2 regions of the Synechococcus sp. R55.7 genome follow, and region 2 is predicted to be linked to the other one. Evidence: predicted binding sites of a transcription regulator. Region 2 holds the regulator's gene; the other holds the start of a gene.
The links. Region 2 encodes NtcA, which controls nitrogen genes in cyanobacteria. Its sites were predicted from a motif close to GTANCNNNNGNTAC; they were not measured.
Positions count from the first base shown of each region.

Region 1 (5,922 bases), on a different contig from region 2:
ACTCTTTTACCGTGGCGTCGATTACACCCCCTCTTCTGCAACTGCAGCGGTTTCTCCCGGCAAAGTGGGGGGTCGTTACCGGGGGCTGGACTGGCGGTTCCGCCACCTGAGCAAGCCGGTGGTTTTGCCCACCAACCTTGACCTGCTCTATCGGGGTGTTGCTCATCATCTCAAGGCGGCCGAAGGGCCGGCTCAACCCGTTCAGACGGCAGAGGCATCTGCCCCGGTGGCTGCCAATGGCCGTTCTCATGTCTTGGATGAGCTGTCTCGCCGCTTGATGATGAGCCATCAACGCTTGATTCGGATTCGCCAGCAATCCATGCTGCTCCGCGGTACAGAGCAGATTGGCCTGCATGTCAACGTGCGCAACTTCTGGAACCGCATCCAAGGAAAAGTGCATCCCACCTTTCGGCTCAACTACGACCGTAGCCGTGTCAGCATGAGCTGATCTGCCCGTAACTGTTGATGCTCTGGCATGAGCTCAGCGAGAAGGGATCCCGGCTGGGGATCCCCTTTTGGTTTCTGGGTTGAGCTTCCTCAGGTCGATGGACGGCACAGGACGCTTCAACGCTGGCACGAGGTGCTGTTGACCAAAAGTAGCTAAGTTGCCCAAGGGATCCACAATTGAGGGGTGCTATTTCCTCGGAAAAAAACGGGATCCCATCAGGGATCCCGCTGCAGAATCGGCCACACCGCTTAGGCGTCGAAGTAAAGGGCGAACTCGTAGGGGTGAGGCCGCAGATTGATGGGGTTGATCTCGTTGTCGATCTTGTACTCGATATAGGTCTGGATCAGATCCTCAGTAAAGACACCGCCCTCTAGCAAGAAGGCATGATCCTTCTGCAAGCTTTCCAGAGCATCCAGCAGGGATCCAGGCGTGGAAGGGATCTTGGCCAGCTCTTCCGGCTCCAGATCGTAGATATCTTTGTCCAAGGGCTCGCCGGGATGGATCTTATTCTTGATCCCGTCCAGGCCAGCCATCAGCATGGCCGAAAAGGCGATGTAGGGGTTGCAGGTGGCATCCGGGCAGCGGAACTCCAGACGCTTGGCCTTGGGATTGTTGCCGGTCACCGGAATGCGAATGGCAGCGGAACGGTTGCCCTGGGAGTAAGCCAGGTTCACCGGCGCCTCGAAGCCGGGCACCAAGCGCTTGTAGGAGTTGGTGGTGGGGTTGGTGAAGGCCAGGATCGCCGGGGCATGCTTGAGCAGGCCACCGATGTAGTAGAGAGCCGTCTCGCTCAGGTTGGCATAGGTGCCTTCGCTATAGAACAAAGGCTGGCCATCCTTCCAGAGGGACTGGTGGGTGTGCATGCCGGTGCCGTTGTCGTTAAACAGGGGCTTGGGCATGAAGGTGACGGTTTTGCCGTGCTTGCGGGCCACATTCCGGATCACGTATTTGTAAACCATCATGTAGTCGGCAGCCGTGATCAGATCGGCAAAGCGATAGCCCAACTCCCCTTGCCCGCCGGTAGCCACCTCGTGGTGATGCTTCTCGATGGGCACCCCCAACTTGCCCATGGTCAGCAGCATCTCGGTGCGGATGTTTTGATGGGCATCGGTGGGCGGGGCCGGGAAATAGCCCTCTTTGTAGCGAGGCTTGTAGCCCAGGTTGCCACCTTTCTCCTCGCGGCCCGAGTTCCAGCGACCTTCGATGGAATCCACGAAGTAGTAGGCCGAGTTTTGGGTTTGGTCGAAGCGAACATCCTCAAAAATGAAAAACTCCGCTTCCGGCCCGAAGTAAGCCGTATCGGCAATGCCCGTCGATTGCAGATAGGCAACGGCACGGGCGGCAAGGCTGCGGGGACAGCGGCTATAGGGCTGGCCGGTGCGCGGCTCAACAATGCTGCAAGTTATGCTGAGGGTGGGCACCTCCAGAAAGGGATCGATCCAAGCCGTCTTGGGATCCGGCACCATGTACATGTCCGACTCGTTGATCGCTTTCCAGCCCCGGATACTGGATCCGTCAAAGGGAAGCCCCTCGGTGAAGGTTTCTTCCTTGATCATCGAGGTGTGGAAGGAAACATGCTGCCAGGTGCCAAAGATATCCACAAACTTGAGATCCACTATCTGGACGTTGTTGTCCTGGATCATCTGAAGCACTTCTTGGGGCGTGGATGCCATTACTCTCTCCTGATTGGGTTGCGGTTAAGACTGGGGGAACTGTGGCTGAAACAAATGGGATCCCAGCAGGTGATCCCCACGCTTCGACCCAGACAGGCCAAAAACGCTCACTCATCCTAGAAAGGCCAACACGGGTATTTTGTAGTTTCTGATACAAAATTCATTTGAGCTCCGCTTTCTGACCAAGACCAAATTGCTGGCCATCTCAGACACCTCTTTTCCTTCTGGCTTGGGTCAACCGGGATTGGGTGTTGGGGATCCAAAACTTGGGCAATGGCCGCCACTTGGCCAACCTCTGGGCAGAGATAACCCTATGGGATGGGCAAAAAAGGCCCCAATGGCCTGAGGCGAGCGAAAATGAGGCTAATAGGCCTCGGCCTCGACCGGTTCGCCAAGGGGTGTTAAGCTAAAGCGTAGTCGTTATGAGTTTGGCTTTTATTCCCATTGCAGAAGGAGAGACATCGGATGACAGAGCAAAGTCGGGTTGAGAATGTGGTGATTATCGGCTCCGGCCCTGCTGGGTTCACAGCAGCCATTTACGCTGGGCGTGCCAACCTGAAGCCGGTTGTGTTTGAGGGGTTCCAGGCGGGCGGGATCCCGGGCGGGCAACTGATGACCACCACCGAGGTGGAAAACTTTCCGGGCTTTCCCGAGGGCATCACCGGCCCCCAACTGATGAAGAACATGCGGGCTCAAGCGCAGCGGTGGGGGGCAGAACTTTACACCGAAGATGTCACCTTTGTGGATTTAAGCCAGCGGCCCTTTGTCGTCCGTTCTGACGAGCGGGAATTGCGCACCCACAGCCTGATCATCGCCACCGGGGCCACAGCCAAGCGCCTACACCTGCCGGGGGAGGAGACCTACTGGAACCGGGGCATGTCAGCTTGTGCTGTCTGCGATGGGGCTATGCCCATGTTCAGAGGGGTGGAATTGGTGGTGATCGGCGGCGGCGATACTGCCTGTGAGGAGGCCACCTACCTGACCAAGTTTGGATCCCACGTGCACATGCTGGTGCGCAGCGACAAAATGCGGGCCAGCAAGGCCATGCAGGATCGTGTTCTCAACAACCCCAAGATCACTGTGCACTGGAACACCGAGGCGGTGGAAGTGATGGGCGACGGCCTGCGCCTGACCGGGGTGAAAGTGCGGAACAACCAAACCGGCGAAATACGCGAGATGTCAGTGGGTGGCCTATTTTATGCCATTGGCCACAAGCCCAACACCGACTTGTTCAAAGGACAACTGGAACTGGATGAAGTCGGCTACATCGTCACCCGCCCGGGATCCGTGGCCACCAGTGTGGAGGGGGTGTTTGCCGCCGGCGACGTGCAGGATCACGAGTTTCGTCAGGCGATTACCGCTGCCGGCACCGGCTGTATGGCGGCCATGTTGGCAGAGCGCTGGCTCTCGGAACACGGCTTGGCCCAGGAGTATCACGTCCTTCCCCAAAGCCATCCTGAACCCAGCCCTGCTGCGACTTCTGCGGCAGAGTCTGCTGGGGATCCTGCTGTTGAGGAGGCCAGCTTTGAGGAGAATGGACAGGATGACTTAGACTTCAGCAAGACTTGCCATGAGGGGAGCTATGCCCTGCGGCGACTCTACCACGAAAGCGATCGCCTGCTCATGGTCAAGTACACCGCCCCCACCTGTGCCCCTTGTCATGCCCTCAAGCCGATCTTGAACAAGATCATCGATGAGTTCTCGGACAAGCTGCACGTGGTGGAGATCGATATTGAGAAAGATCCGGAGATTGCAGAGGCAGGGGGGGTGGCGGGCACCCCGACGGTGCAATTTTTCAAAAACAAGACGCTGGTGGCCCAGTTGGTGGGCGTTAAGCCCAAGTCCCAATATCGAGAGGTGATCCAGGCCAATTTGTGTGAGGAAAAATCCCCCTAAGGATGTTGTCCTCTCCAACCTCTGGCCCCTCTCCCCAAGGGAGAAGGGAGCTGGGCGCAGAAAACGGTTTCCCAACCGAGGCTCAGCTAGTCCGAAAAGGCACCGTGGTAGGCGGCCTGCATGGCTGCCAAAGACACCACCAGTAAGGGATCCTCTTCTGCCGTCCTTAAGAGCAGGGGATCCGCAGGGGATCCCACCTCTCCCAAAAGCTGCCACTGGCCGGCAAGCTGCGCTTCTAAGTAGGCTTCCCAAGCAGAGCGCTGGGCCGGATCCACAGAAACCAGGATGCGGCTGGATCCCTCGCCAAACAGGGCCTGATCCCAGCGCAAGGATCCAGGAGCCAGGGAGAGGGTTGCGCCGCGGCCTCCGCTCAAGCAGGCTTCTGCCAAAGCCACAGCCAATCCCCCCTCGCTGCAGTCGTGGGCAGAGCGCACCCAGCCCTGGCGGATTCCATGGCGACAGGCAGCTTGCACCCGCTTTTCCAATTCCAGATCCACTGGCGCGGGCCGGCCCGTAACTTGCTGGTGGATGACCGCCAAATACTCGCTGCCCCCCAAGCTGGTGAGGGCCTGGGATCCCAGGAGGTAAATGAGATCCCCTTCTTGCTGCCACCCCTGGCCACAGATGCATTTCAAGTCGGGAATAAGACCCACCATGCCAATGACAGGGGTAGGGTAGATAGCCTGCGATCCCTGGGGGGTGAGGGTCTCGTTGTAGAGAGAAACGTTTCCCCCCGTTACCGGCGTACCGAGGGCACGGCAGGCATCTCCAATCCCCCGACAGGCCAGGGCCAGCTGCCAGTACACCACCGGGTTTTCGGGATTGCCAAAGTTAAGGTTATCGGTAACAGCTAGGGGATCGGCCCCCACACAGGTGAGGTTGCGGGCAGCTTCCGCCACGGCTGCCTTGGCCCCCTCGTAGGGATCCAAATACACCCAGCGGCCATTGCCATCCAGGGTGGCAGCGATGGCCTTGCGGGAAGCTCGCAGGGGCGGCACCTCGCCCACGCCAAACTTTTGGGAACGGATGCGGATAACCGCCGCATCTCCCTGGCCCGGCCAAAGGACGGTGTTGTTTTGCACCTGGTGGTCGTATTGGCGATAGATCCAGGCTTTGCTGGCCAGGGTGGGGCTGGCCAAAAGCTGCAGCAGCACCTCTTTCCATGCCAGCGTTGCCTGAGCGAGGTGGATCCCCTGGCAATCACAAGGGGGTAGAGTGGCGGGATCCCATTGCCACGCTGCCTGCACGTAGGCTGGCGGCTCTGGCAACACCGGACGGACATAGGCGGGGGTGTCTTCGGCCAAAGCCCGCACCGGCACCTGCACCACGCAGGATCCCTGGTGCCAGATCTCCACCAGCGGCTCGGCAATGACTTCCCCGGCCACACTAGCTTGCAAACCCCAGCGGTGGAAGATCTCCATCACCTCCGCCTCGCGGCCTTTTTGCACCACCAGCAGCATCCGCTCCTGGGATTCCGAGAGCAGGTATTCCCAGGCAGCCATGCCGCTTTCCCGCGCCGGCACTCGGTCGAGGTCAAAGCGGATCCCCACCCCTCCCTTGGCGGCCATCTCCGCGGTGGAGCAGGTGATCCCGGCTGCCCCCATATCCTGGGCAGCCACCACAGCTCCTGTGGCAAAGGCCTCCAGACAGGCCTCGATGAGGCACTTGCCCAGGAAGGGATCCCCCACCTGCACTGCCGGCCGATCCTGCTGCGCATCCTCCTTGAGCTCGGCGCTGGCAAAGCTGGCGCCGCGGATGCCATCCCGCCCGGTGGTGGCGCCCACGTACAAGACCGGGTTCCCCACCCCCCGCGCTGCCGATTTCACCACTGCCGGCGTCTCCAGCAGCCCCAGGGCCATGACGTTGACCAAGGGATTGCCGCTGTAGCAGGGATCCACCGCCACT
Region 1 covers NZ_JANSIC010000070.1:5,379-11,300, forward strand. Annotated here, with positions in the region: gene NW820_RS05415 (DUF4278 domain-containing protein) at 1-448, shown strand, start outside; gene glnA (type I glutamate--ammonia ligase) at 697-2,121, opposite strand; gene trxB (thioredoxin-disulfide reductase) at 2,587-4,017, shown strand; partial or broken gene purL (phosphoribosylformylglycinamidine synthase subunit PurL) at 4,104-5,922, opposite strand, start outside.
Region 1: glnA (type I glutamate--ammonia ligase) is a predicted target of NtcA. The motif match lies at 2,263-2,276, and genes of this name have one in related genera.

Region 2 (5,810 bases):
GGGATCCCCAGTCTCCTGTAGTAGAGCTCATCCGCGAGTTTGAGGCCGAATACAGCTTCGTGGGCAACGACGGATCCCGCTTTTGGCTGTTGACGGACTGCCAAGCTCCTCGGCGGCGACTGGTGGCGATTGACTTGGAGCAGCCCGACCAGGTGCAGGAGGTGATCCCCGAGGCGGAGGAGACCCTGCAGGGGGTTAGCTTGATCAACAATCAGTTTGTGGCCTTCTACCTCAAAGACGCCCACACCCAGATCAAGACCTTTGCTTTAGACGGTAGCTACCTGGGGGAAATTCCGCTGCCCGGGCTGGGATCCGCCAGCGGCTTTGGCGGCAAGCGCTACGACACCGAGACCTTCTACACCTTCACCAGCTTCACCACCCCACCCACCATCTACCGCTACGATTTCACCAGCGGCACCAGCACCCTGTTCCGTCAGCCCCAGGTGGATTTCGATCCCCAGGCCTACGAGGTGCAGCAGGTGTTCTACACCAGCAAAGATGGCACCCGCATCCCCATGTTTCTCGTCCACCGCCGTGGCCTGACTCGGACAGGGGATCACCCCACCCTGCTGTATGGCTACGGCGGCTTTGGCATCTCTCTTACCCCCAGCTTTTCAGTGGGTCTGGTGGCCTGGCTGGAAATGGGAGGGGTTTACGCCCAGCCCAATTTGCGCGGCGGCGGCGAGTACGGAGAAGAGTGGCACCAGGCGGGCACCAAGCTCAACAAGCAAAAGGTGTTCGACGACTTTATTGCCGCTGCCGAGTGGCTGATAGCCCATGGCTACACCAACCCCGCCAAGTTGGCCATCTCCGGCGGCAGCAACGGCGGCCTGCTGGTGGGGGCCTGCCTGGTTCAGAGGCCGGAGCTGTTTGCAGCGGCCCTGCCGGCAGTGGGGGTGTTCGACATGCTGCGCTTTCATAAGTTCACCATCGGCTGGGCCTGGATCTCCGAGTACGGATCCCCGGAGAACCCGGAGGAATTCAAGGCCCTCTACGCCTATTCCCCTCTGCACAACCTCAAGCCCGGCACTGCCTATCCCGCCACCCTGATCACCACCGCAGATCACGACGACCGGGTGGTGCCCGCCCACAGCTTCAAGTTTGCCGCTGCCCTGCAGGCAGCCCAGGGGGGATCCCAGCCCATCCTCATCCGCATCGACACCAAGGCAGGGCACGGGGCCGGCAAGCCCACCAGCAAGCTGATTGAGGAAGCTGCCGACCGCTGGGCCTTTTTGGTGCAGGTGCTAGGGATCCCCTGGGACGGAACGGGAAGTTAGCGAGCTCTAGGACCCAGGCCCACCCGACCGGCATAAACTGCCGCTTCCCCCAGCTCGTCTTCGATGCGCAGCAGTTGGTTGTACTTGGCAATGCGCTCGCTGCGGCAGAGGGATCCGGTTTTGATCTGCCCGGCACGGGTGGCCACCGCCAAGTCGGCAATGGTGGTGTCTTCCGTCTCGCCAGAGCGGTGGCTGATGATGGTGCGAAAGCCGGCTTGAACTGCCAATTGGATGGCCGAGACGGTCTCCGTCAGGGTGCCGATTTGGTTGGGCTTGATCAAAATGGCGTTGGCGGCGGCGCTGTCGATACCCTTTTGCAGGCGGGTCAGGTTGGTTACAAACAGGTCATCTCCCACCAGCTGTACCCGGGATCCCAGTTGAGCGGTCATGGCTTGCCAACCGGCCCAGTCTTCTTCCGCTAGCCCATCTTCAATGGAAAGGATGGGATAGTTGGCCAGCAGTTGCTGGTAGTAAGCCACCATATCAGCCGCGCTGTGGGCTTTGCCCTCAAAGTGATATTGCCCATCCTGCAGCAGCTCGTTGGCGGCCACATCCAAGGCCAAGGCGATATCTGCTCCCGGTTTGTAGCCTGCCTGTTCAATAGCCGTCATCAGCAGATCCAAAGCCGCCGCATTGGAGTCGAGATCAGGAGCAAACCCCCCTTCATCCCCCACACCGGTGGACAGCCCCTTCTGCTGCAGCACTTGTTTTAGTACCGCAAACACCTCAGCCCCGTAGCGCAGCGCCTCGCGAAAGCTGGCCGCTCCAATGGGCACAAGCATAAATTCTTGAATATCGACGTTGTTGTCGGCGTGGGCGCCGCCGTTGAGCACGTTCATCAGCGGCACCGGCAGCAGGTTGGCAAAGGGCCCCCCCAGGTATTTGTAAAGAGGCAAGCCCACTGCTTCCGCAGCCGCTTTGGCTGTCGCCAGAGAAACTGCCAAAATAGCGTTGGCCCCCAGGCGGGACTTGTTGGGGGTGCCGTCCAGGTCGATCAGCAACTGGTCAATACGGGCTTGGTTGAGGGCATCTTCTCCCTGCAGCTCCGACTGGATGGGGCCAAGGATGTTTTCCACCGCCCTCAGCACACCCTTACCGCCGTAGCGTTTGGGATCCCCGTCCCGCAGCTCATGGGCCTCGAAGGTACCGGTCGAGGCACCGCTGGGAACCTGCGCCAAGCCCGTTGCTCCATTGGCTAGACCCACCAGGGCTTCTAGGGTGGGACGCCCTCGCGAGTCGAGGATCTCATGGGCGGTAATCCACTCGATGGCCGTTTCCACAGTTACACCTCAGCAATTGGCTAGATAGCTCTGGCCAAAGCCAGATCCCCCCATAGACTAGTAGATTCTTGCCCGCGATCCGGTCAGCTTCCAGAAAACTTTAAGTCTGTCCTTCGGGCACAGAGATTCTTCAAGGCTGCAGCAGTAGATTGAACATAGGCCGGCCAGAGCTTCAACTAGCCGTCGAGCGGGGTTTGCCTGGGCAAGGTGCTACTCAGGAGGTGTTCTCCTCTTCCTTCTAGGCAAAGCGATGGCTCAGCCGCATCGGGTCGTGTACGGTGATCTTCTTCTTGTGAATGGAGATGTACTTCTTCTTGCGCAGCTCTCCCAACAGGCGGGTGATGGTGACGCGGGTTGAGCCAATGGCCTCGGCAATGGCCTGGTGAGACAGCTTGAGATCGATGGTGACCCCATCTGGGCCAGGCACCCCGAAATCGCGACAGAGAATCAACAAAAAGCTGACCAGACGGGATCCCATGTCGCGATGAGCCAGCGTCTCGATCATCATCTCCGTTTGCAAGATACGAGACGACAGGCTTTTAACCAGCAACATGGCCAGTTCGGCGTTCTCCTGCAAGGATTTTTCCACCTGCTCGATCGGCAGAGAGAGTAACTCGGTAGGTGTAAAAGCCACCGAGTGATAAAAGCGGTCGGAGCGCTGTCCCGTGATAAAGGAGAGCACGCCGAAGATGCTGTTTTCGCGTAGGAGGGCGACGGTGATTTCCTCCCCCATTTCGTAGACCCGCGAGAGCTTAACGGCTCCCTTCACCAAAAAGTAAACCCGCTCCGCCGGATCCCCTGGAAAAAAAATGGTCTTCCCGCGCTCAAACGTTTCGATAACCGGAGGATGGTGAGGGCCTCCCAATTGCTTGAAGGCTGTGATCAGAGATTTTTCCGCTACGGCCACCGCCATACTCATCAACCTTTTAAGGTCAGTTTATACCTAAGATCAACCTATTAAGATCAATCTAGAAGCATTAGGCTAGGTTGCGACCCCTTGACTTCAGAATCGATGATGATACCAAGATTTACCCTAAAGTAGAAGGTTCTGCCCAGGCATCTTTGTAGCACGTGCTACATTTTTGAGTCTCGTTTTTGCCCCAGAAAGGGATCCCCAACCGAAAGCAGGGGTTAGGATAAGAGCCATTGTCGCTGGGGGCTGCGCCAGCCCTTGGCGGTAGAGAGTGGAGTGGGTTGGAACATTCTATCTATCTATCTATCTATCTATGGGGATCCCAGAGGTTATCGTTGCTGCACCTTCTCAACTGAGCCGCCAGCATTTCACAGTGCGGATGCCGGATCCGGCCAATCACCTGCTGGAGGTGGAACTGCAGATCCAAGAGGTGGATCCAGAGGTGCCTTTGCGGCTGCGACTGCCGGTGTGGACGCCGGGATCCTACTTGGTGCGGGAGTATGCCCGTCATGTGCAGGAGTTTCAGGCGGCAACTGAGCAAGGGATCCCTTTGGCCTGGCGGAAGGTGGATAAGAATACCTGGCAAATCGATCCGCCGGGTTCTTCTGCCGTGAAGGTGTGCTACCGGGTCTATGCCTATGAGCTGACGGTGCGCACAAACCATCTGGATTTGACCCACGCCTATTTCAACGGGGCAGCGCTCTTTCTCTACGTGCCCGGTCGCGAGCGGGAACCTTACACCTTGACGGTGATCCCCCCCAAGCCGGATTGGCGCATCGCCACCAGTTTGCGGCCTTTGATCTCCTCTTCTGGGGATCCCGCTTCCGGCCAGTCTTTTGTGGCGGAGGACTATGACGAGCTGGTGGATAGCCCGGTGGAGGTGGGCCTGCATCGGATGCAATCGTTTGAGGTGGAAGGGATCCCGCATTACCTTGTGGTTTGGGGGTCGGGCACTCTGGATGTCGATCGGGCCGTTGCCGATGCCAAGGCCATTGTCGAAACCACAGCCGCATTTTTTGGTGGGCTACCCTACGACCGCTACTGGTTCATTGTGCATTTGTCGCCGGGAGGATTTGGTGGCCTTGAGCACAAGTACAGCACCACCCTTCTTTACTCTGGGCTGGAGCTGCATCAGCCGGAGTCCTATCGGCGCTTTTTGTCTTTGCTGGCCCACGAGTTGTTTCATGCCTGGAATGTCAAGCGTCTGCGTCCTCTGGCATTGGAAAAGATCGATTACAACCAGGAAAATTATCTGGAATGTCTGTGGTTTTGTGAGGGGGCGACCAGCTATTACGAAAACGTCATCTTATTGAGGGCAGGGATCCTCAGTGCCGGCGATTTTTTAAAAGTTCTTTCCGAACAGATTGGCCGCTTGCAGCGTACTCCGGGCCGGGCCGTGCAATCGCTGCGGGAGTCCAGCTTCGATACCTGGATCAAACTCTACCGCCCCCACGAAAACACCCTCAACAGCCAGGTTTCTTATTACTTAAAAGGGGCTTTGGTCTGTTGGCTGCTGGATCTGCACATTCGCCACCTTTCCGGCGGTCAGGGATCCCTGGATACGGCTTTGCAGGATCTGTGGCAGCGCTTTGGTCGGTCAGAGAAGGGCTACAGCGACCAAGACTTGCGGGAGGCGTTTGAGCGGGCAGCCGGTGCCGATCTTGGCCGGTTTTTCGCAGCCTATGTGGAAGGCACGGAAGAGCTAGACTACAACACTTACCTACACCCCTTTGGCCTCACCCTTAAAGCCCACTTCAGCCGCCCCAACCCCATCCCATACCTGGGCCTCAATTTCAACGGCGAGGGCAATCGCATCAGCACAGTGGAGATGGGATCCCCGGCGCAAAAAGCAGGCATCTGGGCCGGCGATGAGCTGGTGGCCCTGGATGGGTTCAGGGTGAGCGCTGCCAACTTGGCGGAACGCTTGACGGCCTATCAGCCCCACCAGATCATTTGTTTGAGCGTTTTTCAAGCCGATCAGTTGAAACATTTCTGGATCCCGTTGGATCCCCCTCGGCCCGATGTCTACACGTTGGAGGTGTTGCCTGAACTGACTCCTGCTCAAGAAGCCCTTCAGCAAGGCTGGCTGGGATCCCTTGTCGGCGCCCAGCTTCGGTCAGAGGCAGGTCCCCATCTGCTTGAAAATTCACCTATCTCCTCCTAGCATGTTGAGGCAAGCAGGTAATCCAGTTAACTGGAAAGAAAAGTAACAGCAGCAGAGGACAGGAGTATCTGATGGACTTAGTTTTGGTTTTATTGATTGGGGCAGCTGTTGGTTTCTCGGTAGGCATTTACGTTGCTCGCCAGTATGGGGCCAGTCCTAAACTGGAAATCTGGAAA
Region 2 covers NZ_JANSIC010000145.1:347-6,156, forward strand. Annotated here, with positions in the region: partial or broken gene NW820_RS08610 (prolyl oligopeptidase family serine peptidase) at 1-1,277, shown strand, start outside; gene eno (phosphopyruvate hydratase) at 1,274-2,557, opposite strand; gene ntcA (global nitrogen regulator NtcA) at 2,796-3,470, opposite strand; gene NW820_RS08625 (M61 family metallopeptidase) at 3,784-5,634, shown strand; partial or broken gene NW820_RS08630 (hypothetical protein) at 5,706-5,810, shown strand, end outside.